Regions from separate parts of the Furfurilactobacillus rossiae genome, predicted to be linked through region 1. Evidence: riboswitches for the same ligand, from Rfam matches in the RefSeq annotation. Region 1 holds a riboswitch; the other holds the start of a gene.
The links. A riboswitch is a leader RNA that binds a small molecule or an ion and turns the genes downstream of it on or off. The one in region 1 is predicted to bind FMN.
Positions count from the first base shown of each region.

Region 2: linked by a shared signal. The riboswitch ahead of LROSL1_RS07030 (ECF transporter S component) and the one ahead of ribD (bifunctional diaminohydroxyphosphoribosylaminopyrimidine deaminase/5-amino-6-(5-phosphoribosylamino)uracil reductase RibD) in region 1 are both predicted to bind FMN.

Region 1 covers NZ_CP040586.1:136,261-151,143, forward strand. Annotated here, with positions in the region: gene LROSL1_RS00725 (peptide ABC transporter substrate-binding protein) at 72-1,727, shown strand; gene LROSL1_RS00730 (MarR family winged helix-turn-helix transcriptional regulator) at 1,852-2,316, shown strand; gene LROSL1_RS00735 (hypothetical protein) at 2,470-4,167, opposite strand; gene LROSL1_RS00740 (IS3 family transposase) at 4,234-5,106, opposite strand; gene LROSL1_RS00745 (helix-turn-helix domain-containing protein) at 5,157-5,849, opposite strand; gene LROSL1_RS00750 (ABC transporter ATP-binding protein) at 5,927-6,670, opposite strand; gene spxB (pyruvate oxidase) at 7,122-8,987, shown strand; gene LROSL1_RS00760 (hypothetical protein) at 9,098-9,739, shown strand; FMN riboswitch at 9,804-9,950, shown strand; gene ribD (bifunctional diaminohydroxyphosphoribosylaminopyrimidine deaminase/5-amino-6-(5-phosphoribosylamino)uracil reductase RibD) at 10,186-11,274, shown strand; gene LROSL1_RS00770 (riboflavin synthase) at 11,274-11,885, shown strand; gene ribA (GTP cyclohydrolase II) at 11,869-13,077, shown strand; gene ribH (6,7-dimethyl-8-ribityllumazine synthase) at 13,124-13,594, shown strand; gene LROSL1_RS00785 (glutathione peroxidase) at 13,663-14,139, opposite strand; gene LROSL1_RS00790 (IS3 family transposase) at 14,414-14,883, opposite strand, start outside.
Region 2 covers NZ_CP040586.1:1,465,605-1,480,487, forward strand. Annotated here, with positions in the region: gene rpsA (30S ribosomal protein S1) at 28-1,224, opposite strand; gene cmk ((d)CMP kinase) at 1,297-1,992, opposite strand; gene LROSL1_RS07015 (LysM peptidoglycan-binding domain-containing protein) at 2,112-2,717, opposite strand; gene LROSL1_RS07020 (RecQ family ATP-dependent DNA helicase) at 2,764-4,362, opposite strand; gene LROSL1_RS07025 (helix-turn-helix domain-containing protein) at 4,359-5,375, opposite strand; gene LROSL1_RS07030 (ECF transporter S component) at 5,619-6,203, opposite strand; FMN riboswitch at 6,371-6,495, opposite strand; gene LROSL1_RS07035 (pseudouridine synthase) at 6,595-7,335, opposite strand; gene scpB (SMC-Scp complex subunit ScpB) at 7,338-7,949, opposite strand; gene LROSL1_RS07045 (segregation and condensation protein A) at 7,946-8,815, opposite strand; gene LROSL1_RS07050 (hypothetical protein) at 8,805-9,164, opposite strand; gene xerD (site-specific tyrosine recombinase XerD) at 9,212-10,129, opposite strand; gene LROSL1_RS07060 (CvfB family protein) at 10,119-11,006, opposite strand; partial or broken gene pyk (pyruvate kinase) at 11,159-12,574, opposite strand; gene dnaE (DNA polymerase III subunit alpha) at 12,758-14,883, opposite strand, start outside.

The DNA.
Region 1 (14,883 bases):
TACTCTTCGTCCTCGGTCGCTGATACTACTCTTATCCACGACAATTGATAAATTTGAGGGGTATGACAAGTATGGAATTTTCTTTAAAGCGACGTAGACGAATTTTAACGTTAATGACGGTATTACTGGCACTTATGGCATTGGTACTAACGACATGTGGCAAGAAAGGTACTAGCAGTGATCGTCAAACACTTAAATTGTCGGCACAAACACCGCTAGATACTATTGATTTATCTAAAGCCACTGGCTATGGTCAAACCGGTAACGTATTCGAGAGCTTTTATCGGTTAGGCAAAAAGGGCAGTCTTACGCCCGGATTAGCCAAGTCCGCTGAGGTTAGTCAGGATGGTAAGACGTACACTTTCCATTTGCGACCAAACTTAAAATGGAGCAACGGTGATGCGCTGACTGCAAAGGACTTTGTTTATTCATGGCGGCGCACACTAACGCCTTCGACCAAGTCGCAATACGCTTACCTGTTTGACGGTATTAAGAATGCTAACCGCGTAAATGCTGGTCAAGCATCTGTTAAATCGTTGGGAATCAGTGCACCGAATAAAAGCACGGTTGTCGTTCAGTTAGAGCGGCCAATTGCGTACTTTAAACTGTTGATGGCGTACCCGCTGTTTGCACCGCAGAACCAACGGATTGTTGATAAATATGGTAAAAAGTATGCCACCTCTTCAAAGTATATGGTATACAGCGGTCCGTTTAAGATGACGGGTTGGAACGGGACCGGTAACCATTGGCAGTTCGTCAAGAACAATCAGTACTGGGATAAAAAAGTCGTTAAGCTACACAAAATTACGTATCAAGTTATTGGCAATAACACGACCGGTGTAGAAATTTTCGATCAAAAGAAATTAAGTTTGACGTTATCGTCTAACCAACAGGTCAAAAACTACAAAGATGATCCGCGCTTCCGGCAGTATCCTTATTCGTACATGACATATTTGAAATGGAATTTTCATGATTCTGATGCTACGAATAACAAAGCAATCAATAACTTGAACATTCGTCAGGCGGTCGCATTGTCTGTCAACCGAGCTCAGCTGACAGAGAAGGTTTTAGGTGATGGTTCTCGCGTGCCAACTGGGTTTGTTCCAGGTGGATTAGCCACTGATGCCAAGAACAAAAAGGACTTTGCTAGTGAGCAAAAAGTTGCCCATACAGTCGCTTATGAACCGGCACTAGCCAAGAAGAAGTTTGCCACAGGCTTGAAAGAAATTGATCAGAAAAAAATCACACTTACACTGCTGTCGACAGACGATGATGGCACGAGTCCGATGGTGGCACAGTTCCTTAAGAGTCAGCTTGAAAAGAACTTACCAGGATTAACGCTGAACATTCGCTCAATTCCTTCTAAGGCCGCTAATCAGCAAGGTCAAAAAGGTGAGTTTGACATTATGCTCTCAGGTTGGGGTGGCGACTTTAACGATCCGGTAACCTTTTTGCAAATCCCCCAGACCAATACGGCGTATAATTACGGTAAGTGGTCAGACACGAAGTACGACGATTTAATTGATCGTGCTCAGAATGCAGACGCTAATGATTCTAGCAAACGTTGGCAAGACCTGGTTCAGGCAAGTCAGTATTTAAATCAAGTACAGAGCTTTACGCCACTGTATCAAGCAAACTATGCATATTTGCAGCAGAACAACGTTCAGGGGATCATCCATAACACGGCCGGCACGCAGTGGAATTATAAATACACAAGCATTAAGTGATGGAAGTTTGTCGGTTGTCATGAATGGTTCACAATTATGTAACTGGATTTTTAAGGGTCCTATGTGATAGTCTTGTTGGTATTAAAAAGGATCTTTAAGTGGCATTGTAAATGGAGGAATCACCATGGCAGCAGACGTTAAACCACGTTTGATCGACGACCAGCTTTGTGTCGCCGTTTATAACGCGAATAAATTATTTAATCATTTTTATATTGAAACACTGAAGCCTTACGGACTAACATTCCCGCAATACATTGCCCTATGTGTGTTATGGGAGCAGGACAAGTTAACGGTCAATGAAATTGGTGAACGTGTCAGTTTGGACAGTGGTACGTTAACGCCATTACTACGTCGCTTGGAAACCAACGGCTGGGTCAAACGGACGCGGTCAAAGGTTGACGAACGTCAGGTTGTTGTTAAATTGACGGCTAAAGCCAAGTCTAAACGCGATGAAATCTACCAACATGTAACTGATTGTCAGGATTTGCTGAATTACGATGACGATACCTATGTAAACTCACGTTCAGCAATGTTCGATTTGTCAGATCGGTTAAAAGCTGTCGAAGGCGAAGATTTGTCCGCTAAGTAGTTGTTGTCGACACTCAGAAATAAGTTATACAAAAACGCTGTGTAAGAAAATGGGTCACTAATGGCTCATTGGCTTGCACAGCGTTTTTTATGTGGAATCGAGTGGTAGGTGAAGTCATCACAGACTGCTAACTTTTAACATTTTGTATTTTTACTACGCTTGAGGACTAATAGTCGCGGCCTTGTTTGAACGATACAAGGTGAGACTCAAAATAATTAGCCATACACCAGTAATTAAGAAGTTTCCCCAACCGAGTTTTGGAAGTAACGCAACCGCATTAAGACCAACACCGGGGATGAGGACTAACACGGTTATAAACGAGTTGGCTAGGCCAAGACTACTGGATTGACTGGCTGTATATACAGCGGCAAACGGCAATCTCATGCTTTGCCCAGCAATGATTTGAGAAATTAATAACGCATAAAGCGTTGCATTAATATCAGTGATTAAGGCCTGCCAGCCAAGTAAAGGTGTTAATAACACGGCAAGTAGTAATGCCTGTGGGATTAATAATCTAGCCACGACCATCCAAACGGTTGCTTGGCGAAAGTCATGGGCGTGAAAACCAGGAATGATTTTGAAAACGCTCATGGCTTCGGGAGTACTGCTGTATCTAAGGTTGATGATCAGTTGCGGAATACTAAAGGCCATTGCGTAAACGGTCAGCGTTAGCCAACGATTCTGCAGAAGTGCTTCCCAATGACCGCCGTCGATACCGAATTCGACAAGGAAAACGAATACGATGACCACGGTGAGCCCCAAAACAGGATATACCCGCAGATGGTAGTCTCGTTCCGTTTGGTTGAGCCGCCAAGCCAGGTTGAAATACTCACGTTTGCGAAGATTGTGACGGTACGGCAAGACCATTAATCGTTGCCAAACGCCAACACGTGGCCTTTTATCCGAGTGAGTGGCTAATTTTTCTAGCATGACTTCAAACTGACTACTGATGTGAAGGTAGTAGATGACACTTAAGATTAACCCCAGGATAGCAAAGCCAGTGAAGATGATTAGGCTTGGCGTCCATGTGCCTTGCCACGCAGCCAATGGTGCGGCGAACCAGAATGGAAAAGCGATGACGCTCCACCAATGCCAAATTGGCGAAATCGTAAAGCTGACATTGAGATTGTCTAACAAGTTTGGCAATTGGGTAGCCGCATAGATTAAAATCATGAAAGCAACTTGAAAGATGTTAATCATGTTGCGTAGCTTGTCACCTTTAAATGTATGAAGAATGACAAAGTACAATAACAAAGCAACAAACGATGTGAATATTGTGAATAAAATGGTATCAATTAAAAATAAGATGGCAAATATTGGGGATGCTCGCCAAATCAATATCAGAGATGCTGGACCAATGAGTAGAAAGGCAATAATACCAACATAGTAGCTGATGTGAATCAAACGCGCAGCATTTAGCGTTTGATCATTAACGCCACGGATACCAATAATCTGTCGATCTCGTGGATCGAGTAATACAGACGAAAAACTCGATAAAATAGTGGTGAATAATATCATGAAATAAGCGAGAAAAAAGTAGCACATGGCTGAAAATGAAGTGCCAAATAATAGCAATAGGCCGAAAATTACGCCGTAAATGCCGTAATACCACAGTGACCGTAAAAGACCACGAGCGGTGGGAATTTCGTCATCTTTCTTAACGTTGTCCGTTTTCATTTGCATAAAGACAGTGAAGAAGGAAGTGTCGCTAGTATCAAGTAATAGCTTATATTTCAAAATAAGTCGCAGTTTCTGGTAATTAATATGACGCTTGGCGAACAACGATTGAAAGCGATCCAAAAAAACAAGTAGTCCACTTTCTTTGTTAGCTTTTCCTTTTTTATAGAGCATTTAGGACACCCCCAATACGTCGATGTGGACATGACCCAGTCAAGTAAACAGTCGAAATAATATAAATTAACTTGCTTTGCGAACGGTCTGATTCCGATATTCATTCGGAGTCAGGCCGTTTAGTGTTTCTTGCGGACGACCATTGTTATACCAGTCGATCCCAGCGTCGACTAAGGCGACAAGTTCTTTGAACGTGCCGGCCGGTCGTAGATCAAACCATTCATCTTTGATATGACTCCAAAAGGTTTCCATGGCGCCATTATCAATAGGTTTACCACCACGAGACATACTGTGTGTGATGTGATGTTGACGTAATTCTAAGTCATAGATTCGAGCTGTATACGCAGAACCACGGTCAGTATGTAACAGTGGTTCTGCGTCTGGGCAAGTTTCTAAGGCCCGGTGTAATGTGATAGTCACAGCCGCCGCTGTTTCTGTGTCACTAAGATTATAGGCAATGATTGAATGGTCATAGAGGTCTTTAATGGCACTTAGTTTCACTTTGTTAAGGGTATCTATGCCGTACTGTAATTCAGTGCAGTCGGTAACCCATCGTTGGTTTGGTTCGTTAGCGGAAAACTTACGGTCAAGGATGTTTGCGGTAATGACTTCAGCTTTCTGGGACTTACGGTCAACCTTCGCTTTACGAATTGAAGCGGTCATGCCGTGAGCATCCATCAAGCGATACACACGCTTGCGATTAACGTGAAACTCAGTTTCACGGTTAATCAGCCGTGTCATTCGTTGTGAGCCATAGATGCCATAGTCACGAGCTTCACGTTCTTCAATGAACTGCCAAATGACTTCATTATCAAGCTCACGTTGATTAGGCTTTCGGTGTGTCCATTTGTAATAGGCGGCGCGCTTGATACCTGTAAGGGCACAAAGCTGTTCGATGACATAAGGTTTGTGCGTTCGTGGATTAGTTTGTTCAGACAATTCCTGAATCGCCTGATAACGTTCGATTCGGGTTACTGGGTGTAACCAATCTATTGATTCCTCCTTTGAATCTCCCGTAATTTTTTTGCCAAATCTTCACGTGTTTCTAAGAAGTCATTGCGCTCTTCCAGCTCTTTGATGCGCAACTCTAAACGCTCTTTTTCGCTTAGCTCCTCAGGTTCACGATTTAGTCGCTTTCCACGACGATCCTGAAGCGCATGAATCCCATCCTTCTCGTATTTACGTACCCATGTGTAAACCTGTTGATAGGACACGTTAAAATGATTGGCAGTTGTGTGATAATCCTTCTCATGAACGAGGGCATATTTTGCGATTTCAATACGTTCTTGATAGCTGGTGGTTCGACCTTGTTTCATATGGGTTGTTTGTCCTTTACTAGTGGCTTTGATTTCCTTGCCATTAGTATACTGATTTACCCACCTTCGTAAAACAGAAGTAGAACTAATCTGATACTTTTTAACGATATCTAGTTGAGACAGTCCATTGACTAAGCGATCATGAACTGCGGCATTCTTTGTATCTTGCGAATACCGTTTCCATTCATGACTTGGTTCAAGCGCTTTAAAATCTTCTAATTGTTCAAGGCCAAGCCACTTTTTAAGTGTTACAAATGCGATTCCAAAGTCCTTGGTGAACGCCCTCATGCTTTTGCCTGAGTGTTTGAACTGATAAAGAGTGTCTAGCTTTTGTTCAAGACTATACGAACGTCCTTGTTTTTCCATACAAAAATCCCCTTAGAAATAGATAGACGATTTATTATTTCGTCTGTCTACTCTAAGGGGACAATAACAATGAACGCTTAGGCTTTTTCACCATGCTCTTTGAAACCGGTCATGTCATTGAACAGCTGTTGGAGGGTAGTGTCAGTGCTGTTTGATAGATCAGCAAACGTTCCGTGGGCCGCTACCCTGCCATCGTGAAGTAACAAGATTTGATCACTAACGGCCTGGACGACATCTAAAATATGAGAAGAGTAACAGATGGTTTTGCCTTGATCCCGAAGTTTACCCAAGACCTCTTCAATGATTAGGACGGTGTTGGCATCAAGTCCGTTCAGTGGTTCATCCCAAAACAGTAAGTCAGGATTGTGTAGAAGACTCGCAATAATCAATACGCTCTGCCGCATGCCTTTTGAAAAGCTGCTGATGGGTTTGTTGAAACTATCTCCATTACCTAGGATGGTGAGCAGCTGTTGCGCTTTGTAGCGAGCATCCGCCTCGGTTAACCCATAGAGTTGGCCAATAAAACTAAGGTATTCATTGGCAGTGAGGGCTTCAAAAATATCAGCATTTTCGGGTACATAACCGATTCTCTGCATGAGTTCATCACGATGTTCGTGCAGTGACTGGCCTAAAATAGTTATCTCACCGTCACTAGGTTGCTCTAGGCCAAGAATGATTTTTAAAGTGGTACTCTTACCAGCACCATTTTGACCGATATAGCCGACGATTTGACCAGCTGGAATTGCAAACGTCACGTCTCTTAGCACCTGATGATTTTCAAAATGTTTGGCAACATGGTTCAATGATAAAACATCTGTCATTTTTAAACGCCTCCTCGATAATAACTTTTTTATTATTTTATCGTAAGATAGCGTTTGGGTGGCGAAAAGACTACCGATTGAAGTGCTAACCTTCGGCACATTATGGCGGAATTTTTGTTAACTGGTGACCAGAAACCTGATTACGTTTCACGTGTAACAAATGGCCTAAAATTGTGAAAATGGGCTAGCTTGACTGCCGGAAAGTGAACTAAATATTGAGCTTTATATTCTCTAACCATCTTTTCTGAAAAGCTAGGCTAAGACTGTTGTGGCAAGGCATTTAGAGCACGTATTGTTAACTATTTCACAGCTTCACAGATGAAAAAGATGCGTTTACATTAATCACCGAAAGCGATTTCATTTTTCACAAAGTTTCGATATTGAAAATTTATATTGAAACTTTGATAAACAGTAATTAAAAACTGTCATGATTTATGAAAGGAGACCAGATATGGCCAATAAGATTAGTGGTTCAGATGCAGTACTGAAGGTAATTGAAGCGTGGGGCGTGGATCATATTTTTGGTTACCCCGGTGGTTCGTTTGATTCAACAATGAACGCTCTTTATAACCAGAGTAATAAATTGAAGTTCATTCAGGTTCGTCACGAAGAAGCTGGCGCATTGGCTGCCTCAGCAGAATCAAAGTTGACTGGTAAAATTGGTGTTTGTTTTGGATCAGCGGGTCCTGGTGCCATCCACTTAATGAATGGCTTGTATGATGCTCGTCATGACCACGCACCGTTGCTGGCCATTGTGGCTCAGGTACCTTCAAGCAATATGAACCGGGATTTCTTCCAAGCCATGGATGAGGAACCAGCCTTCAACGATGTTGCTGTTTGGAATAAAACCGCAATGAATGCTGAAGGGTTGCCACAGCTAGTTGACGAGGGGATTCGGCACGCCTATAAGTATCACGGCGTTGCCGTATTGACGATTCCTAAAGACTTTGGCTGGGCCATGATTGATGATACGTATGAATCAAACGCAGTTAATCACGTTGCGCCACTATATCCAGAACCAGATCCGCAAAAAATCGAAGAAGCTGTCAAACTGATCGAACAGGCTAAGGCGCCCATGATTTACTTTGGCAAGGGTGCGTTTGGTGCCGCTGATGAATTAAAGGCTGTTTCTGAAAAGTTTAAGATGCCACTGGTTTCATCTGTTTTGGGCAAAGGTGTCTTGGATGAAACGTATCCAGCTTACATGGGCTCAACGGGTCGAGTTGCACCTAAACCTGGTGCTGACCTTGGCTTTTCTACTGACTTGATCGTTTGGGTTGGGAATGACTCGCCGTTTAGCTCGATGCTCTTTACTCCGAAGGCGAAGGTTATCCAGATTGATGTAGATTCTGAAAAGCTTGGCAAACGGCATCATATTGACGTGCCAGTTCTCGCCGATGCCAAGAAAGCGCTAGCAGCTATTGCAGCTAAAGGTGAACAGCAGGAACCGAGTGCTTTTTATAAAGCTGCGCTAGCTGACAAAGAAAATTGGCGCTCTTGGCAAGATAGTTTCAAAGATGATGAAGAAGTACCACTTCGGCCAGAACCAGTCTTTAATGTGTTGAACCAAACGGCTAGTGATAAAGCTGTCTTTGCTGTTGATGTTGGTAACGTCAACATCAATTTTGAACGTTTAGTTGATATTCACGGCGATCAAAAATGGACGACTTCCGGTCAATACGCAACCATGGGTTATGGTTTGCCGGCTGCGATTGCTGCGAAAATCAATTACCCGCACCGCGATGTATACAGTCTGAGCGGTGACGGTGCGTTTGCCATGCTGATGGAAGAAATCCTGACTCAGGTCAAGTATCATCTGAATATTGTGAACATCGTCTTCAGCAATGAAACGCTAGGCTTTATCGAAGCTGAACAAAAAGACGACAGTAATCAGCCACTCTCTGGTGTTGATCTGCCAGCAACAGATTGGGCCGCTATTGCCCGTGGGATGGGTGCAGAGGCTTATACCGTTAAGACATTGGACGATTTCAAACAAGCCATGGCCGCCGCAAAACAGGCAAGTGCGCCAGTGGTCATTGATGTGAAATTTACCCATGAAATGCCACTAACAACGCAACACATGTTCCTTGATCCGAGTTTCCAGCCTAAGGACAAGGTAGATGCCTTCGTCGAAAAGTATCAGGCTCAGGCATTAAAGCCGTTTAGTTACTTTTTGAAACAAGCTTCTGGAGACAACGGAAACGAAGCCGATGCATCGACGGGCGCTTCTGAAGACACGGAGGAGGAAACACCAGTGGAAGCTGACCCACAATCAGGTGATATCGACGCGTCTACTGGAGCCTCGGAAGAAGATTAATTGCTAATATAAAATTTAGTTTGTTCGCTAACCGACAAATGCAAGATTGAATTTCAGCAAACACAAAATGCCATGTGATAAAGTCGCCACAAAAAGTGGGGATGATGCACATGGCATTTTTGTTTAATTGGGCCGAAGTTGAGCCAGACGAATACGCAATGACAACGACTGATGGCAGTATTGTTGACCTTGGTGAACGGAACTATCTGCGGATTGATGGCGAAGGGGATGAAAGTAGTGCCGAATTCATGCGTGATGCGGCAATTTTGCTAGCGTTGGGGAAATTCCTGTCAACTGCACCGACACATGGGATTCCCATTGCAACCTTTCGTAAATTTGTACACTACCCGTTGATGGTGAACTGGTACGGCACTTTGCACGATGACCATGAACGCTACCAGATGCGAATGAAACAACCCAATTTTATGCCTGCAGATGCTGTGATTGCTGCTATCAATCAACTAAGGGAAAGTATGCCAATGATTGGTGATGTTACTTATGAACGGTTCAAAGAGGGGCTGGAAGCACAGGTTAGCCAAATCGGTCTAGTTACACCAGCATTGGTTGAAAAACTGCAAATGTTTATCGGCAATAGCCCATTTGTTATTGATCATGGCGATGACTGGCACCGAGAACTGTACTTAAACGACGTGACGGCGTTGCCACGATCACAGTGGCAAATTATTTTGCGCCAGCAGATTAGCGTTGCTGATCCAGTAGCGGCGCGCAATTACCCCATCGTCATAAATTGAGTCATCATAATTTGTGCGTTGACAATTAATTTGAAAACTAATATCTTTATGCCAGTTGAATAAATCATTTCTTCGGGGCAGGGTGAAATTCCCGACCGACGGTGACAACAAGGTGTCGTTTGACAGCTTGTTGAAGTCCGTGACCCGCGCAAGCGGTTGATGCAGTGTGAATCTGCAACCGACAGTACAGTCTGGATGGGAGAAGAAATTGGTGATGATCATTTGTGGCCGACCAGTTAATTATGCAGTACGTTTTTTAAATTGGTGCAGTCTCACAACAATCATCGTTACAAACGTTGATGGAATGCTTTCATCAGGGTTTGTTTACCTAGGCAAATTTACCGCCCCGTGAATTTTTATATTCGCGGGGCGTTTTTTTGTAGAGTGATGCCGAAGCTCGGGAAGAACCGAGCAATTTTCAATACATTTAAAAACGGGGTGGTTGGATGATACAGTCGGACTATATGGCGCAAGCGATTGCTGCAGCACGTTTGGGCGCTGGTTTAACGTATCGGAACCCACTGGTGGGTGCTGTGATTGTGAAAAACGATCGCGTACTGGCTGTGGGACATCACGTTGGCTTTGGTCATGCCCATGCTGAAGTTGACGCGTATCAACATGTAACACACCCCGAAGATGTGATTGGTTCAACGATGTATGTCACTTTGGAACCATGCAGTCATTATGGCAAAACACCACCGTGTGCACACCAATTGGTGAAGTGGGGTGTCAAAGAAGTTTATGTTGCGCAACAGGACCCGAATCCCTTAGTTGGCGGGAAAGGCATTGCCTATTTGCGTGAGCATGGGGTTCAGATTCATGTGGGCCTGATGGAAACGGTCGCTCGGCAATTGAATCGTGCCTACAACTTTTACTATGAGTATCAACGACCGTTGGTGACTGTCAAAGTTGCTCAAAGTTTGGATGGTAAATTGTCATTGAACGATGGCAAACGGACTTATTTGACTGATATAGTAGCCAATGCGGACGTTGATCACTTACGCGCAACACAGCAGGCAATTTTGATCGGCAGTCAAACGGCAATCGATGATGATCCACGTTTGCTGGTCAAAGGAAGGGTAGCCTACCCACCTGTTCGTGTTCTTTTGGATCGCAGAAATCGAGTATCTCATACATCACGTTTGTGGCAAACGAATGAGGCGCCCCTATGGCACTTTGTGACAGGGAAAGAGTCGACAAAAGGCATTGAAGACAAAGATACACGGCGAACCTTTAAAACGTCGGAGTGGTCAATTGACAAGGTTATTCAAACGTTATCGGATCAAGGTGTTCAATCTGTGTTAGTCGAAGGCGGCGCTCATATCCATGATGCTTTTCTTCGTGCTGGATTGGTCGATCAGCTTATTATTTATCAAGTTCCGGAAATCTTTGGTGGTCGGTCACTGGCATCCTTCGCCAGTCGTGCGGATTCAATGCGAATGAGATTTACCCCAGTGACGATAGAAAGCTGTGGGAATGCCACTAAAATGACATTCATCCGGCCATCACTGGCGGCAGATTGGGGGCTGGACTGATGTTTACTGGAATTATTGGTGGTCTTGGTAAGATCACACAAATTCATCGTCAGGGCCATACCCTAATGCTAGAAATCACGATACCGTCGAATATTAGAACGGGTCTGCAGCTGGGCGACAGTTTGTCAGTAAACGGCGTTTGTCTGACGGCGACATCGGTGAGTGACTCAAACGTAACCCTTGACGTAATGCCGGAAACATTCAAACGAACGACGCTGTCCTCAATGAACATTGGGCAACCTGTCAATCTTGAACGAGCGCTTCCTGCAGATGGCCGATTTGACGGTCATATCGTGCAGGGACACGTGGATGGCGTCGGCCGCATTATTCGAGAATGGCAGGATGAAAACGCACGGTTTGTTCAGATTCGATTGCCACAAGCGTTAGCTAATCAAGTGGTGACCAAAGGTGCAATTGCCGTTGATGGCACCAGTCTGACGGTTGTGAAGGCAATGGCCAACTGGTTCACTGTCAGTCTTATCCCGCAAACACAGTCCGCTACTATCCTTGCGATTAAACGGACGGGTGCTGAGGTGAATATTGAAATCGACGTCATTTATCGCTACTTACAGAACATGAAGGGAGACCAAGCATATGGCAACGCTTACTGAAAAAATGACAACGGCACTGACGGCCTTGAAGCATGGCAAACTGATTCTAGTGGTCGATGATGCCAACCGAGAAGCCGAAGGGGACTTGATTGGACTTGCCTCGCTAGCAACGCCAGATTCAGTTAACACAATGACGAAGGATGGTCGCGGTTTGATTTGCGTGCCTATGACAGCCACAAAAGCTGAGCAGTTAAACCTGACTTTGATGACTACGGAAAACACAGAACATTTTCATACTGCGTTCACGGTTAGCGTGGATGAACGTCACACGAGCACCGGTATTTCAGCATATGAACGCGCAACGACAATCCGCCGCTTGGGTCAGGTTGACGCGGCTGAGGCTGACTTTGAACGACCAGGACACATTTTCCCATTGATTGCACGGGAAGGTGGTGTGCTGGTTCGGCGTGGACATACAGAGGCGGCAGTCGACTTGGCCCGTCTGGCAGGCGAGGAGCCAGCAACTGCGTATATTTGTGAAACATTAACCACTGACGGTCATATGCGACGTTTGCCAGAACTAAAACAGTTAGCGACGAAGTTAGGAATTCCGTTGATCACAATCGATGACTTGACTCAATACCGTTACTTGATTAATGACAGGGCAGTCACGGCTGATGTACAGGTTAAGTTACCCACGCAGTATGGCAAGTTTACATTAACCGATTATGAGAGTGCGACGGATCAACGTTTGCAGTTACTCCTTCATTCAACTTCGGCGAGTGCAAGTGATGTTCCGTTAGTACGTTTGCACTCGGAGTGTTTTACAGGGGATGTGCTGGGTTCCAAACGTTGTGACTGCGGTCAACAACTTGCTACGGCGATGACTAAAATCGGCGCGGAAGGTGGCTATTTGTTGTACTTACGCCAAGAGGGTCGCGGGATTGGACTGAAAAACAAACTGCGCGCCTATCAGTTACAAGAACAGGGGCTCGATACTGTAGAGGCAAACGAACATCTTGGCTTTGAACCAGATGAGCGTGACTACGGGATTGCCGCAGCCATGTTACATGATCAGGGTGTCGACAGAATTCGTTTGATGACCAATAATCCAGATAAAATTGCTGGTCTACAAAAATATGGCATCGAAGTGGTTGAACGTGTGCCACTTGAAGTGCCTGTGTACGCCGAGGATCACGATTATTTAAGAACAAAGCAGTTTAAATTTCATCATGCTTTACATGTTGATTAAACGGTGGATAAATTCATAAGAACTATTAATAGTGGAGGATAAGAAAATGACAGTTTTTGCAGGAGAGTACTTAGCACATCCAGGTAAAATTGCGATTGTCGTCAGCCGTTTTAACGAGGCGGTGACAGGCAAACTACTGGGTGGCGCGCAAGATATGCTACACCGGCATGAAGTAAACGATGATAACATTGACGTTGTCTGGGTACCAGGTGCGTTTGAAATTTCAGGGATGGTCAGGCAATTACTAGCAACAAATCGTTACGCAGGGGTAGTTACACTTGGTGCGGTGATTCGTGGCGAAACTAGCCATTATGATTATGTCTGTAACGAAGTGGCCAAGGGCGTGGGTCAATTGGCCTTGAACAGTGACGTACCAGTCGTCTTCGGTGTATTAACAACGGATACCTTAGAGCAGGCGCAACAACGGGCTGGTGGCAAGGCCGGTAACAAGGGGAGCGACGTAGCAGCGGATATTCTTGAGCTAATTGATCTGCATAAGCAATTAGCCAATGCTTAGGTGATCTACTGTCCGCATGTAGATACAAAAAATCACGAGCCAACAGAACTCGTGATTTACATAGATAATTATTCAGCTTGGCTTAATGCGTCCACAATATCCGTTTCAAACTTCTCAGGCTTTGTCTGTGGTGCATAGCGTTTGATGACCTGGCCGTCGCGACCTACTAAAAACTTGGTAAAGTTCCATTTTATTCGACCATGACCAGCAGCGTCCTTTAAATAGGTGAATAACGGATCTTCATCGTCACCATTCACAGTAACACGCTTTGTCATCGGAAAGGTTACGCCATAGTGAACTTGGCAGAAATCATCCGTTTCCTCATCCGTCGCTAGTTCTTGGTGGAATTGATTCGACGGCAGGCCAAGAACATTGAAACCCTGATCATGATACTGTTTGTACAGGCTTTCTAAGCCTTCCAGTTGTGGCGCAAAACCGCATTTGCTAGCAGTGTTTACAATCAAGAGAACTTGACCGCGATAGTTGTCTAATGGGATGGTTTGGCCGCTCATTTCAGTTTCCGAAAAATCATAGATTGATGCCATTAAATATGCTCCTTTCTAGTTGCTTGATATTGTTACACCATTGCTTGTGGTTATTGTGCGTCAATTTCATAAATAATGCGAGAATCGAGATTTTCCGATTTCGAGGATGGCACGGGACGTTTCACGTGAAACGGAGAAAATGGAAGTACTCTTCCAAAATCAAGAATTAGCCAAACATGGAAATATACTTCCATTCCTCGAAAGGTAAATCATAGAAAAAAGCCATCCAGAGGGGGATGGCTTTGAAGTGAACCCACAAGTTTGGACAACTAAATTAAGCTACTAACTGATTGGCAAGTTCTCGGTATTGTACTGGTGACTTGCCTTTTAGCTTGGTCCTGATTCTACGGTTATTATAAAACTCAATCCATTCAGTCATCGCTTGCGCGAGACTCTCTGGATTTTCGAAGTGTTCATCCATCATCTCTGCTTTCATGAGATGAAAGAATGATTCCATGGCGGCGTTATCTAAGCAAGTCGCCTTACGGGACATACTCTGAAAGGTATGATGAGTTTTAAGCGTTTTTTGCCACTGCTTATGTTGGTACTGAAATCCTTGATCTGTGTGTACCGTTGTTCGATAAGGAAGCTCAGGTAGTCCATCTAATGCTTCTTTTAGTGGCTTCAACGCAAACTCAAGAGTTGGATGTGCGCTAATGTTAAATGCCAAAATTTCACCCGAAAATAAATCCATGATGGGCTCTAAATAGATTCGTTCACTTTGACTCATCTGACCGTATCGAA
Region 2 (14,883 bases), 1.3 Mb from region 1:
GAGGAATCCATGGTAGCTTAATTCAACCTATTTGTTTAAATCGTTACCAGTCAAATCACCAATGGTGAAACCACCATCATCATCGCTTGAGTAATTTTGAACATCATTACGGGAAGCACCACGATCTTCGTGTTCTTCGTGGTTATTTTCACTGGCTGGCTTTTCTTCCAATGCCTTGATGGATAAACCGAGACGTTGTTGTTCAGGATCAACATTCAGAACCTTAACCTTAACATCTTGTCCAACCTTCAACACATCATTTGGCGTAGCAATGTGTTCGTGAGAGATTTGTGAAATGTGAACTAAACCTTCAACACCTGAGAACACTTCAACAAATGCACCGAAGTCAGTCAAACGACGAACAGTTCCATCAAGAACGGCACCAACCGGAGCCTTTTCTTCGATGTCATCCCAAGGACCAGGTTGTGTTTGCTTCAAGGATAATGAAATCCGTTGACGATCAGGGTCAACATTCAATACCTTAACCTTGATTTGTTGGCCAACCTTTAAGACATCACTTGGCTTATTAACATGCTCGTATGAGATTTCGGAAACGTGAACTAAACCATCCACACCACCAAGGTCAACGAATGCACCAAAGTCAGTCATACGTGCAACTGTACCTTCGACAACGTCTCCAGCGACAAGAGTTGCAAATAATTCTTCACGCTTTGCCTTGTTTTCTGCTTCAACAATGGCACGGTGAGACAAAATCAACCGGTTTTCGCTTGGTTCGATTTCCACAATCTTAAACGTTAATTTTTGACCCTTGAATTGGTTTAAATCTTCAACGTAGTGATCAGAAACCATCGATGCGGGAACAAATCCACGAACACCAGCATCAACAACTAAGCCACCCTTGACCACTTGTGTAACAGTAGCATCCAAATTGTCGCCGCTTTGGTATTCCTTTTCAATGTTGTCCCAAGCCTTGCGGGCTTCCAAACGACGTTGTGATAACAGGTAACTGCCGCCTTCTTTATCGTTGCCAATTCGTGAAATGACAACTAAGTCCAGGACGTCGCCAACTTTTAATGAATCTGAATCAGAAGTTAATTCCTTTACTGGTACGACACCTTCAACCCCGGTGTCGCCGATACCAACAATTGCTTGTCGGTCTTCGTCAAGGGCCAATACTTCACCCTTAACGACATCGCCAATGTTTACTTGGCCTGCGTTATTTAACGCATCTAATAATTCTTTGTTGTCTTCGCTTTCGCTCATCAAAAAATCCTCCTAGTGACAATATCTATTTAACATAATAATCGAATTACCGACGAAATACCAGTAATAAGCCTAACCTTGATGATTTAAATATTGATCAACGGTCTTTGAAATTTGTTCGACCACTTGCTTAACCGACAGTGAAGTCGTATCTAAACGTTGAGCATCCTTGGCCTGAACCAATGGTGACGTCTCCCGATGAGAATCTTTGTAATCACGAGCCTGAATTTCATCTTCCAATGTCTCAAGTGAAACCTCAATGCCCTTACTCTGATTTTCCAAATAACGTCGCTGTGCACGTTCCTTAACGCTGGCAACCAAGAAAATTTTTACTTGGGCATGAGGCAAGACCGTTGTGCCAATATCACGGCCATCCATTACAATACCACCTGCCGCAGCAATCTTTTGCATTTGCGCAGTTAAGGCAGCCCGCACTTGCGGTAATGCAGCTACTGTTGAGACATTATTAGTAACGTTCTCACTACGGATTGCCTTTGTGACATCCTGATCACCTGCAAAAACGAGTTGATCCGGCGAACCAGCCGCAAAATGAATCGGTGTCTTATCGACAACGGCCATTACAGCGAGTTCATCATTTAGTTGAACATTCTGTTGCAGTGCGACCCATGTAATCGCCCGATACATTGCACCTGTGTCAAGATAAACGTATCCATATTTGGCGGCCACGAGTTTAGCAACCGTACTTTTCCCAGCTGAAGCCGGGCCATCAATGGCAATCTGAATGCCATTTACAGCAGAATCATTCATGCTTGTCCTCTCCTATACACATTCTCGAACCTTATCATTATACCGAATGTTGAAACACAAAAAAATGTCTCAGTTTAGGTTATTACTAAAATGAGACATTTCTTAGTTTAATTTCATTGTTATTTAACACGCAGCTTCTGTCCTGGTGCAACTTGTGACGAACTTGAAAGTCCATTTAGTGTTAACAGTTGCTGCAAAGACAATCCGTTATTAACTGCGACACGGTACAAACCCTGACCAGCTTCGACTGTGACATATTTATTGCCACTATCTGAGCTACTAGAACTACTTTGGCTTGAAGACGAACTGGTGTCATCTGAGCTAACAGTATTATCGCTGGATTGTGTCGTGGCTACAGAACTACTGTCATCTGTGACACTACTGACGGATGTTGTATCAGTCGAACTCGTGGTGTCACTAACTGAGCTCACAGAAGATGACTTGCTTGAGACTGTCTTTTTTTTTACAGATGAACTACTCGTTTTTTTCTTAGATGAGGAGACCGACACGGCCGCGCTCTGAGGATGATTGAATGTATTCATGTGAGCCAGGTAATACCAGGTTGGTACTGCGGCTAACGCAATGATAACCAGGACAAGCAATGCTGTAATTAATGAATTATGGCTGTTACGCTTGCGATTAGCTGTACGAGATACTTCACCGTTATCCTCCGAAAACTTTTTGTCCCAAGGCTTTTGTCCTTGAGGGTCGTTATTTTGACTCATGACGTTTCCTCCCTGTTTCCTATCACTGTCTAACATACTAGCATATTCAAACATTGGAATTAGTAAAGTTTTCGCTAAAAAGTGCCTCAAATTGCTGACGCCAGCCAGGAATTTTCATTGTCGTTTTCAATTCATGCTGATCCTGTGCCAATCCCAATTTTGACAATGAAAATTCCGTTCCAATAGGCGCACAGCAATTGTGGTCATGTGGGACTGAAGATTCATTAAAGTCAGTCAATAATTTTTTTCGCAAACAATCAGGAGATCGCGTAAAGTTAATGAATTTGCGCAATGCAAGTTGCCGCTCTTGACGAAGCGCGCTGAACCGATCTATCAGTTGTTGTTCGCTAAAATGATGCTTTTTGTAATAGTCAAGTAATTGATCCATATCCGTTTGTAGCGTTGGCCGTTTGGTCTCATAAAAGGTTCTGACTTGATGATCATTTGGCAGCGGAAGCGTTGCCAAATCAGCCGGTAATTGTTCGTCACCAGGCGCAATGAGACAGATTGCAATACTTTGTTGCCCATCACGACCGGCTCGTCCAATTTCTTGTACGTAATCATTTAAGTTGCTTGGTAAATGATAGTGAATGACAAAACGAATGTTATCTTTATCAATGCCCATTCCAAACGCACTCGTTGCACAAACAATTTGCAATTGGTCTGCCATAAATTGTTGTTGTACCGTATATCGCGTTTGCGCATCTAAGCCGGCATGGTAGCTGGCTGCGGGATAACCAGCATCGTTTAACCGTTGCGCCCATTCATCCGCTTGTGCCTTACTTGAAAAATAAATAATTCCAGGCTTAACAATCTCTGCCATCAGGCCCATAAGTTCGGTAGCCTTCTCCTTTCGCGAAGTAACTGAACGCATCACTAGAAAAATGTTGGGACGATTTACCGACTGTCTGATGACTTGAACGTTCTGTTGATCATCGGTAACGGTATTCATCGACGAATTTCTTTCAGCGCTTGATCTTAAATGTAGCTGTGTCAAAATATCGGCTTGAACATGCGCATCAGCAGTGGCTGTCAACGCACATGTTAACGGATTGTCCAATTGACTACGAACATCGCCCAAGCTCAAATAGGCAGGTCGAAAGTCTGGCCCCCAAGTCGAGATGCAATGAGCCTCATCAATAACGAGCAGACCAATATTGCAATGCCGAACTGCCGTCATTACACCCTCATTTTGAAGCATCTCTGGTGAGATAAAAATAAATCGGTATTGTTGTAGTCTACTTAAGATGCTGTCTTTTTCCGGCTTGGTAAGCAAGGAGTTTAGTGCCACTGCCCGCCGTTCACCGCGCTGATTCAGTCGTCCCACTTGATCTTGCATCAACGATAACAGTGGCGACACAATTAAACACGGACGGTTTATCAAATAAGTTGTCAGTTCATAAATTAATGTTTTGCCACTTCCGGTCGGTAGAATGGCTAGGACATTTCGTCCTTGTTGCAAACTGTCAATGGCTTCTGCCTGTCCAGGTCGAAACTTCTTAAGGCCAAAATGAGTATGCAATACAGCTTGTCGATCACGCGCTAAATCAACGGCAGTCTCTGATAATTTTAAACGTGGATCATCTGGTCTAACATGACGTGGTAATTTGATATCATTGTCAATTTTCTGCGGTTCACGACTCATTTTTGCTTTGTCTCCCAAATTTGTGTCATTCGATACTGAAAAAACTGATCCGGCGTGGCATCTAATGTACCTTGCCAATTATCAATATTGGCTGGCTGTCGTTTTTCGATACTTTCACGAGTAGCCTCGTCAACGCATTTTTCATATGGAAATTGATCCAACGGCAATAAAATCGCAGCAGTTAATAAATGTTCATTAATTGTGCTAGGTTTCAATCCTCGTTGCTGAGCTATCGTGGCCCTTGTTGTCCCTTGCTGAACGACGGTAAGTGTTTGCTTCACTGGTCGTGATAATGCCTGATCCATAAAAGGACTTAATAAATTACGCCAACCATGCGTATCAGCCTGGCAAAACTGTGCAAATGCAGCTAGGTTGGCTGCTTGAATTAAATCAATTTGCCATGTCGGCAAGTTCAAGGCTTGTGAAAGCTGTTGAACAGTGTATCCTGGATGCTTTTCACCGGCCAATTGGCTCAAAAAAACATCTGCGTTGCGCGGCGGAAGCGTCTCCAACCAGTGATTTAAGGCCTGTATTAATTCACATAAATGATTTTCATCAAATGAACTGCTTCTGAACCAGCGCCGCACTTGTACTCTTGCTCGTTCACTAACACTAACAGGAAAATAGCCCATATCGTGATGAATGGTATGCGACAGGGCCTGCATACCTAATAAAGTAGTTTCAGTCACGATTTTCACGTGCATAACACGGTACATTTGTCGTTGTTTTATGGGAAAGAGTTCTGATAGTTCATGATTTTCCAGCGCCTCATTGCTCAATAACTGGCCGTCCGACTGAACTGTCACTCGTTTTTCCCGCACTAACTTATTTACTGCTCCGTTAAAAGTATCCCACTGTAACGATGGCAGTACACTCAGCCATGACAACAAATCATAGCGAAGCGCCCAATAGAGCACTGACACCGTTCGTTTGCCGGTCAAACAATTAAAAATAACTTTGGGGCGTCGTGGTTGCGAAGCCGATAATAAACGGATTAAAAGTTCTGGATTCACGCCAACCCCTCCTACAATGTTGTGATGTCAGTTTAACACAAGACCGCCCACTACTAGTGACAGAAAGGAACTGTGACATAAGTCCGATTTGAGAACGAGCATTAACGAAAACTGACCTATTCCCGAACTTTGGGAATGGGTCAGTTTTAGGTTAAGCGGCGTTCTCAGGACTTCGGAGCGAGATTTTGCTCACATTATTCGTCCTCAATAAACTTATGTCACAAGCTTCATTTATTCAATTCACTATTTATTATTAATGGCACGATGCTGTCGGTTTAGCCATGGCGCCATCCGCCAATAAACAATCCAAAACGCAATACCAATAATAACGCCCTTAATTAGATTGAATGGCACCACCACGGTCCAGATCAATGCTGGAATGTTTGTCGATTGCGGTAGGCCACCAACCTTCATGTATAGCGGAAACATTAAAAACGCGTTGAGCAATGCCATAATAATTGTCAGTAGCACTGTACTCAGTGAAATACCAACTGACAATTTAAAGCCGGTCTTCCGGTCTGACCGTGTTAACAGCCAATAAATCGGAATCACGTACGCCATATTAGCTACAAAGGCAATCGTATCACCAATTAAGCTAAAAGGATTGATGCCCTTTAGTAATAAATGCAAGACCACAGCGATTAGCGCAATCAATGCACCATCGCCCAACCCATAAATTACTGTTCCCAGCAAAATAATTAGCAAACTGAGATCCAGCTTCATAAATGTTGCTCCCGGTAAAATCGGAAACTCTAAAAACATGATGACCGCTGCAACTGCGCCTAACACGGCTACGCTGATCATCCGACGTAATGCTGTACTGCCCATCTGAAACTCCTCCTTAAACACCCTCGATGAAACTGTCACAGTTTTTCACCTTAAGTGCCATTTTAGATGGGTCATCTTCTTTGGCATGGCAATAAAAAAGCCTCATCATATTCCTTCAAGGGAACACGATCAGACATATTGAATCCACCAAAATAAGACTCATAATTGCCAATCTTCTTTATACCAGACTTTACTGTCGGCCTTGGAATTTCACCAATATCAATCCCCATCAGATGGAGAGTTGCGGGCTATCACCGCCGGTCGGGAATTTCACCCTGCCCTGAAGACGAACCAAGTATTCTATTTGTAATTGCTTACAAGTGAAGTTTAACACATAACCAAAAATGGTCAACATAATCTTCCTTATGGTAGACAATTATGTGACAAAAGATTAGCGACGAAAACCTTTTTTGTTTGAAATCGATTCACGTAATGCCTCGAGTTCGACAGATTTCAGTTCACGGTAATCACCAGAAGTCAGGCCATCAAGAGTCAAAGGACCATAACTATCGCGTCGCAACTTTTCTACTGGAAAGCCAACCGCGGTCAGCATGTTTTTAACTTGATGATTATGTCCCTCATGGATTGTTAATTGAACAATGGCCGTGTTTTTACGGTGATCTACACTAATCAGCTTGCTTTTAGCTGGCGATGTCTTATGCCCATCAACAACAAGACCATGGCGCAGTTTCTCCAAAGCGTCGTTTGTCGGCACACCCTTTACTTTAGCCACATACGTTTTATCAACCTTAAACTTAGGGTGCATTAACTGATTAGCCAGTTCACCGTCATTGGTCATTAACAGCAATCCGGACGTATCGTAGTCCAAACGGCCAACCGGATAAATCCGCTCATCAATATCGTCCAGTAAATCAACTACTGTTCGACGTCCCTTATCATCGTGGGCAGTAGATACAACACTGCGCGGTTTGTACAACAAATAGTACACAAACTGTTCTTGCTGAATCGCAACACCATCTACTTGAATGGCATCATCCGCAGTCACCTTTGTGCCTAGTTCCCGAATGACCGTCCCATTAACTTGGACATGTCCTGTCGAAATTAGCGTTTCAGACTTACGCCGCGATGCAACGCCGGCCCGAGCCATAACTTTTTGTAATCTTTCTGCCATTATTAATCCTCATGTTTTTCTTTGTCTTCTGTTGTACCAGCCAATTGATCTTGAAAAGCCGCCAGGAACAAATCACCTGTTTCTGCCTGAGCCTCGTCTAACGTTTCTGCTTGCGGTAACGGTGGCAATTGACTAATGTCATTTAGACCAAAATAGTCTAAAAAATAATTCGTTGTTCGATATAAAATTGGTCGACCTGGCTCATCTTTGCGCCCGTGGGCTTCCACAAGATTGCGAAGCACTAATTTTTGCAGCGTTGCTGTGCTAGACACACCACGAATCTCATCAATATCGATTCGCGTTACTGGCTGACGATAAGCAGTGATGGCAAGAACTTCCAATGAGGCTTGCGATAAATTAGTCGCTAGCGGTGCCTCAAAATAACGTTTAATTACACCCGCTAATTCCTTCTTCGTAGCCAGTCGGTAGATACCATCGTTGTCTAGCAAACAGAGTGGATCATCCACACTTTCTTCATGACGTTTGGCAATCTGATCCAATATCGTGTTGATTGCCGCGCGCATAAATCCTGTTGCATGGGACATTTCTGCAACTGAAATGCCTTCGTCACCGGCAATAAACAGAAGTCCTTCAATTTGTTCGATATTTGTCATGACTCTTTTTCATCCTCAAATGGCGTTAATACTTCTTTATCTAGATCATCCTTGCTCCGTTCACCGGCAAAAACCTGAATCGGACCATTAACAACACTTTGGTCGAACCGGACAGCATTCATTTTTGCTAGTTCCAACATGGCCAAAAAGGTTGTCACAAGTTCATCAGTTTGCGGTTGTTCAGAAAACAAGTCCTCAAAAGCGGTCGGCCGCTTACGATCTAATTTATTTAACATCACCCGCATCTGTTCGCGAATAGTAAATTGGTCGCCAGACACCGTTCGAGAAACAGGTTTGGCAATTTGTCGTTGTGCCAACATATGCTTAAAAGCAGCCTGCAAATCAGCCACCGTAATACCTGGAACCAAAGAACCCAATTGGACATCCGCTGGCACACCGCTCGCAGCGCGAGTAAATTGTTGTTTACGATCTTGCTCTTTGTCACGCAATTCATCAGCTGCCTGTTGATAACGACGATACTCCAGCAATTGCGTGACTAATTCCGACCGCGGATCCGAATCGTCGGTAGCATCCTCATCTTCGTCAGCCGCCCGAGGCAATAGCATTCTACTTTTAATCGTCATGAGCGTCGCCGCCATGACAAAGTATTCGCCTGCTACATCCAACTTCATATTTTGCATCTGATGCAAATGTTTTAAATATTGCGACGTAATCGCTGAAATTTGAATGTCATAAATATCCATCTCTGAGCTGCGAATCAGGTGCAATAATAAATCTAACGGTCCTTCAAAGTCAGCAATTTTAATCGTCGGCTGGTTTGCTAGTGCTAAATTGACTTGTGCCTCCCGATCATGAGCACGTTGACCAGGCCATGTCTTACGAGTGTCTGTCGCATTAATGCCCATCAATATTCCTCCACCGCATAATCATTGGCGTAGTGGCAATAGTGCCCATCACCCGCTTTTCAGGGAATAATTCTGCTACGGCATCTAAAATAGCCTTTCTCGTACTATCATTACGTTCTTGAGGTGAAAGAACAAGTAATCGGATAAGCACAAACTGATCTTCTAATTCAAAGCCCACGACACCAGTAAATTGATTATGATTGTTTCGCCATAGGTACATTTGTCGACCACTGCCGTCAGTATACCAATCCATCTCTGCTTTTAGATGCTTCATATTGTGAAAGTCAGGCAAGAAAGACAGTAAGCCCATGGTTGTTTTTTCATAATCATCACGGTATTTAACTAGCATTGACTTCGTCTCCTTTCCAACATTCCTTTATTCTGCTATCAACTGACTTATGCTCGCGGATGGGCCTTTTTATAAACTTCTGTTAATCGTTGCTTAGAAATATGAGTGTAAATCTGCGTTGTTGAAATATCCGCATGGCCCAGCAGTTCCTGAACCACCCTTAAATCAGCGCCATTTTCCAAAATATGTGTAGCAAACGAATGGCGCAACGTATGCGGTGTCACATCTTTCTTGATTCCAGCGCTTTTAACCATCGCTTTTAGGTTTTTCCATACGCCTTGACGCGTAAGTTGTCGACCGTGAGCATTAACAAAAATCGCTGTTGTTGGTTGCCCATGGACCAATTGTGGGCGCACGGTGTTCATATACGATGTTAGCCACTCTGTCGCAAGATCACCAATTGGAATGATACGTTCCTTATCGCCCTTACCAACAGTTTGAATGAAGCCGAGATCTAAATGTAAATTGTTTCCAGTCAAATTAACCACTTCACTGACTCGCATGCCAGTTGCGTACATGACTTCGAGTAAGGTACGATCACGAATCCCCAGTGGTTTGCTGACATCTGGAACAGCTAATAATCGGTCGACTTCCTCAACCGTCAAAACTTGTGGTAAATGTCGAGCGCGTTTTGGTGAATCAATTTTCAACATTGGATTTTCGTCAACGTACCCGTCCCTCGTCAAAAACAAAAAGTATTTCCGTAGGCTTGAAACACTGTGGATGACCGTGTTACGGGCTTTGTGCGCTTGATCTTCAATTTGCAGGTAATTCAGGATCACGTAACGATCCACCTGTTTAAGGCTAGTAAGTCCTTGACCCGCAATAAACTGGCTAAATGCCTGAATATCCTGTTTGTAACTGATGATGCTATTCTTGGACAAACCACGCTCGACCTTAATATAGGTCAAATAGTCGTCCATCGGATCCACAATCGAAGTTGGAATCTTATTTTCACTGTTCATTTGCTGCTTTAACACCGGTCTCCGTTAACGTAATGCCATCTGCACTCTGTTCAATGTAACGGGCTTTGAGTAAATGACCCACTGCTCGCTTAAACTGCCCCTTACTAATCCCGAAATACGCCTTGATGGCATCAGGATTACTTTTATCTGTAAACGGCAACGTATGACTCGCTTCATGTCCAAGCGTTGCCAACAGCTGCGCAGCATCTTCACTAATTGCCTGATAAGCTCGCGGCTTTAATGAAATGTTCAGTCCACCATCAGGACGCACACCAATAACACGGCCGTGTACTTGTTCCCCTAGTCGTGGTTCATGATCACGCTCAGAAGGATGAACAAACCCAAGATAATAATCGTCAGTTATAACTAAAGTCCCAGCTAGTTTTAATCGGTATACTGTTGCTGTTAAATCATGATTTCTGTCTGCAGTTGTCGCCCGGCGACTGATAGCAGTAAAAATTTCAGAATCAGCTAAATGCGCCCACAAACGGTTTTTCGCATCGACAACAAGGCTAACCATCAAACGATCACCTTTTTGAGGCATCAATCCGTCAATCGTTGGTAATTCGTCCACCGAAACGACAAAATCTTTGTTGGGCAATCCAACATCCACAAACACGCCTAGGCCGTGTGCGGACCGAACAACTGTCCCAAACGCATAGTGCCCAACCTGGGACTTTGGAATCGTCGTTGAGATCTGATAATCATGATCTTCATTTTCGTAAGCAAATCCAGTAACCTGAGCACCTATTCCCAGTTTATGGTCTGCTTCTTTTTTATCAAATTGAAACGAAAATCCCTCACATTGAACAATGTAATAATCTTCGTTTTGATCAGTGACCTTTGTTTCAATCACACGGCCTAATAAATCGTGCATAGCTGCCTCCAAATCAGTAATTTCATTTTGTCTATTATAGCAGAAAGCTTGATTGCAAGCGACATCCGCCTATAAAGACCCGTCAATTTAAGAAAGAAAAAGGCCGCCGACAAACGTCAGCAGCCTTAAACGAATACTTTTTAAAATTAGTCGATCCGCATAACACGCATGATGTTAGTTGTACCCTTTGTACCAACTGGTACACCGGCAGTAACTAAAATCGTGTCACCCTTTTCAGCTAAGCCTTCTTCAACAACACGTTTCTTAGCTAATGCGAACATGTCATCAGTGCTTGCTGGGGCAGTGTCGATAACTGGGTAAACACCCCAGTTGATCATCAAACCGCGTTGAGTGCGTTCGTCAAACGTAACGGCAAGAATGTCGGCGTTTGGACGGTACTTACTGATCATCCGTGCAGTGTGACCTGAAGCAGTAGCAGCAACGATTGTCTTAACGTGCAAGTTACTTGCAGTACGGGCAACAGCAGCAGCAACGGCTTCTGTAACATCTGAAGTATCGAAATTGTGAACAGCGTGTCCATCAACACTCAAGTCATTTTCAGCCTTGATGTCGATCCGGTTCATCGTTGCAACAGATTCTACTGGGTAGTCACCGTTAGCAGATTCACCAGATAACATGGTTGCGTCAGTGCCATCAAATACGGCGTTAGCAACGTCAGATGCTTCAGCACGTGTAGGACGTGGGTTTTCTTGCATTGAGTCCAACATTTGGGTAGCAGTGATAACTGGCTTGCCCAATTCGTTACAACGACGGATCAATTCCTTCTGTACCAATGGCACATTTTCGGCAGGAATTTCAACACCCATGTCACCACGGGCAACCATCAAACCATCTGAAACTTCAAGAATTTCGTCGAAGTTGTCGATACCTTCTTGAGATTCAATCTTAGGGAAGATTTGAACATGTTGCATGTTCTTTTCTTCAAGCAGAGCACGAATGTCCAAAACATCTTGCGCTTTACGTACGAATGAAGCGGCGATGAAGTTGATTTCATGATCCAAACCAAAACGAATGTCTGATGAATCCTTTTCAGTGATCCCAGGCAAGTTGATGGAAACACCAGGTGCGTTAACACCTTTACGAGAACCAAGCATCCCATTGTTTTGAACAGTGGTTACTAATTCTTTGTTAGCATCGTCTTTTTCGTCAATCTTCATGTCGATCAAACCATCGTCAAACAGAACGTGACCACCAACATGAACATCATCATATAAGCCAGGGTAGGTAACGGCAATCTTGTCGTGTGTACCTTCAATGGAGTCGTCCATTGAGATGCGAACCTTGTCACCAGTCTTGTATTCGATCTTGCCATCTTTTTGAACCGTTGTCCGGATTTCAGCACCCTTAGTATCAAGCATGATACCAACAGTCTTGCCAGTAATCTTTTCAGCTTCATGGACGTTGTTTAAACGACCAAGGTGTTCTTCATGATCTCCGTGAGAAAAGTTAAAACGGAAAACGTTGGCGCCTGCTTCAATCAGCTTAACGATCGTATCAACGTCTGAGCTGGCTGGTCCAAGCGTGCTAACGATTTTAGTTTTTTTCATAACAAAAATCTCTCCCTTTGAGTTTGTGCCACAGAGTGGCTTTTTTGAGAACGTTATTGTTCCCTTAAATACGATATTAGTTTAACACTTTTAAAATGTCGTTGTCGCCCTTTTCATGAGTTTTCATAAATATTCATGAAAACCCACACCGGTTTTTCATTTTGTTGAAGACAGTTTAAACGTTTATGTCTGATTTCGTCGAAAAACAACATTACCCTCACCAAAAATGCCAATCAATTGATTGCGAACCTGTGCCGTGGCCGCTAAATTAAATGCGGAAGCCAACTTAACCGTCCGGTTATCAACTTGATTATGCAAAATTACTGGGTTATTCCCGCGGAGACTGCCCATTTGCTGTCGAAAGGCATTCTCCGCACCACCAGTGATGTTTGCTTCGGTCAGTTGTAAATACCAAGTGCCGATTGGCGTGGCTGGCTCTGACACATGCGGTCTTGTTGTCGCTTGAGCAGGCTTATTCGACCGCGTATTGGATCCACCATTCAGTTGCGTATTTTGACGCGATTGCTGATGCACACCTTGTTCCTGAACTGTTTTGGCCAATTGAAGTCGATCTGCCACGATTTCCAGCTGGCGACCCGTATCAATTTTACCGGTAACAACGACGACCTGTTCTGGCGCCAACCATTCGCTAACTTCTTTATAAAGTCGTGGAAAGACAGTAATCGACAATTCACCAGATGGATCGTTTCCGCTGACAAATGCCATTCGGTCACCCTTTTTAGTTCTTATTTCACGGATCCGACTAGTGTATAGAATAACGGTTGCCACTTGCCCGACCGCTACATCGACAATTGGCGTTGCATTTAGTTGCTGGCTGAGCCCTGTATATTGTTCTACCGGGTGTCCTGATACATAAGCACCAAGTACTTCGGCCTCATGACTTAATTTTTCCTTCAAAGATAAATCATGGCGATGCTCAACCTTGGGTTTAAGCCCCAAGTTTGATTCAAATAGATCGATGCTGACCTGAGCACCGGAAATCACACGTGGCAGCAGATCCAACAATTCAGCTCGGTTTAAGCCAAAACTGTCAAAACTGCCAGCATAGATCATGGCTGTTAAAACATCCGTTTTCCGAAACTGTGGTTCAATCGCGTTGACAAATGTTTCTAAGTCTTTAAATGCACCATTTTTTTGCCGCAAAGCCAAGATATTGGCAACAAAGTCTCCACGCACACCTTTAATGTCACTAAGTCCAAACACAATTTGTCCGTTTACCAGTGAGAATCCCGCCTGACTAACGTTAACGTTGGGCGCCGCTACATTGACGCCATGCTGTTTTGCCTCTAACAAATACAATTTCGTTTTTGTTGGATTGCCCAGCACAGAATTAAGTAGTGCTGTAAAAAAGGCACCCGGATGATGCACTTTTAGATAAGCGAGTTCAAACGCCATTTTGCTGTAGGCAACGGCATGTGATCGGTTAAAACCATAAGATGCAAAATTTTCAATATAGTCATAGACCTGAACAGCAACGGCTTGCGTAAATTTATTAGCCACCGCACCCTCAATAAACTCGGTACGAAGTGCGTCAATCTTATGATGATCTTTTTTACTCATGGCACGGCGAAGAATATCGGCCTTACCCAATGAGAAACCGCCCATAACTGAGGCGACTCGCATGACCTGCTCTTGATAAACAATGATGCCAAATGTCGGTCCCAAAATTGGCTCTAATGCTTGTGCTGGATACGTGACTGGCTCCTTGCCCTTTTTGCGGGCAATGAAGTGATCGATATTTTCCATCGGTCCTGGCCGATAAAGTGCATTAACCGCAACTACCAATTCAAAAGTTTCTGGATGTAATTGACGCAAAACATTTTTAATGCCGCTCGATTCAAATTGAAATACGCCATTGGTATCACCTTTTTGAAACAAGGCCAATGTATCACTGTCATTTAACGGAATATCATTAACTTGAAGCTTCTTGCCATTTGTCGTTTCGATCTCTGCTAATGTATTCGCTAAAATGGTTAAATTGCGGAGTCCAAGAAAATCCATCTTAAGCAGCCCTAGCGCTTCAACGGTGTTTTTAGGAAATTGGGCTACGAGCAGACCTTCAGAGCCTGATTGAACCGGGACAATATCTGTTAATGGCTGATCACTTAAGACAACACCGGCAGCATGCGTTGATGTATGTCGCGGCAACCCTTCCAACGCCATGGCTGTTTCAAACAGTAAAGAGTTGACGCCACTGTCCGCAATTAGATTGCGCAGGGGTTGTGAATCACGTTGGGCACTAGCCAACGTCACACCTAATCCACCAGGAATCGTTCGGCTCCATTCAG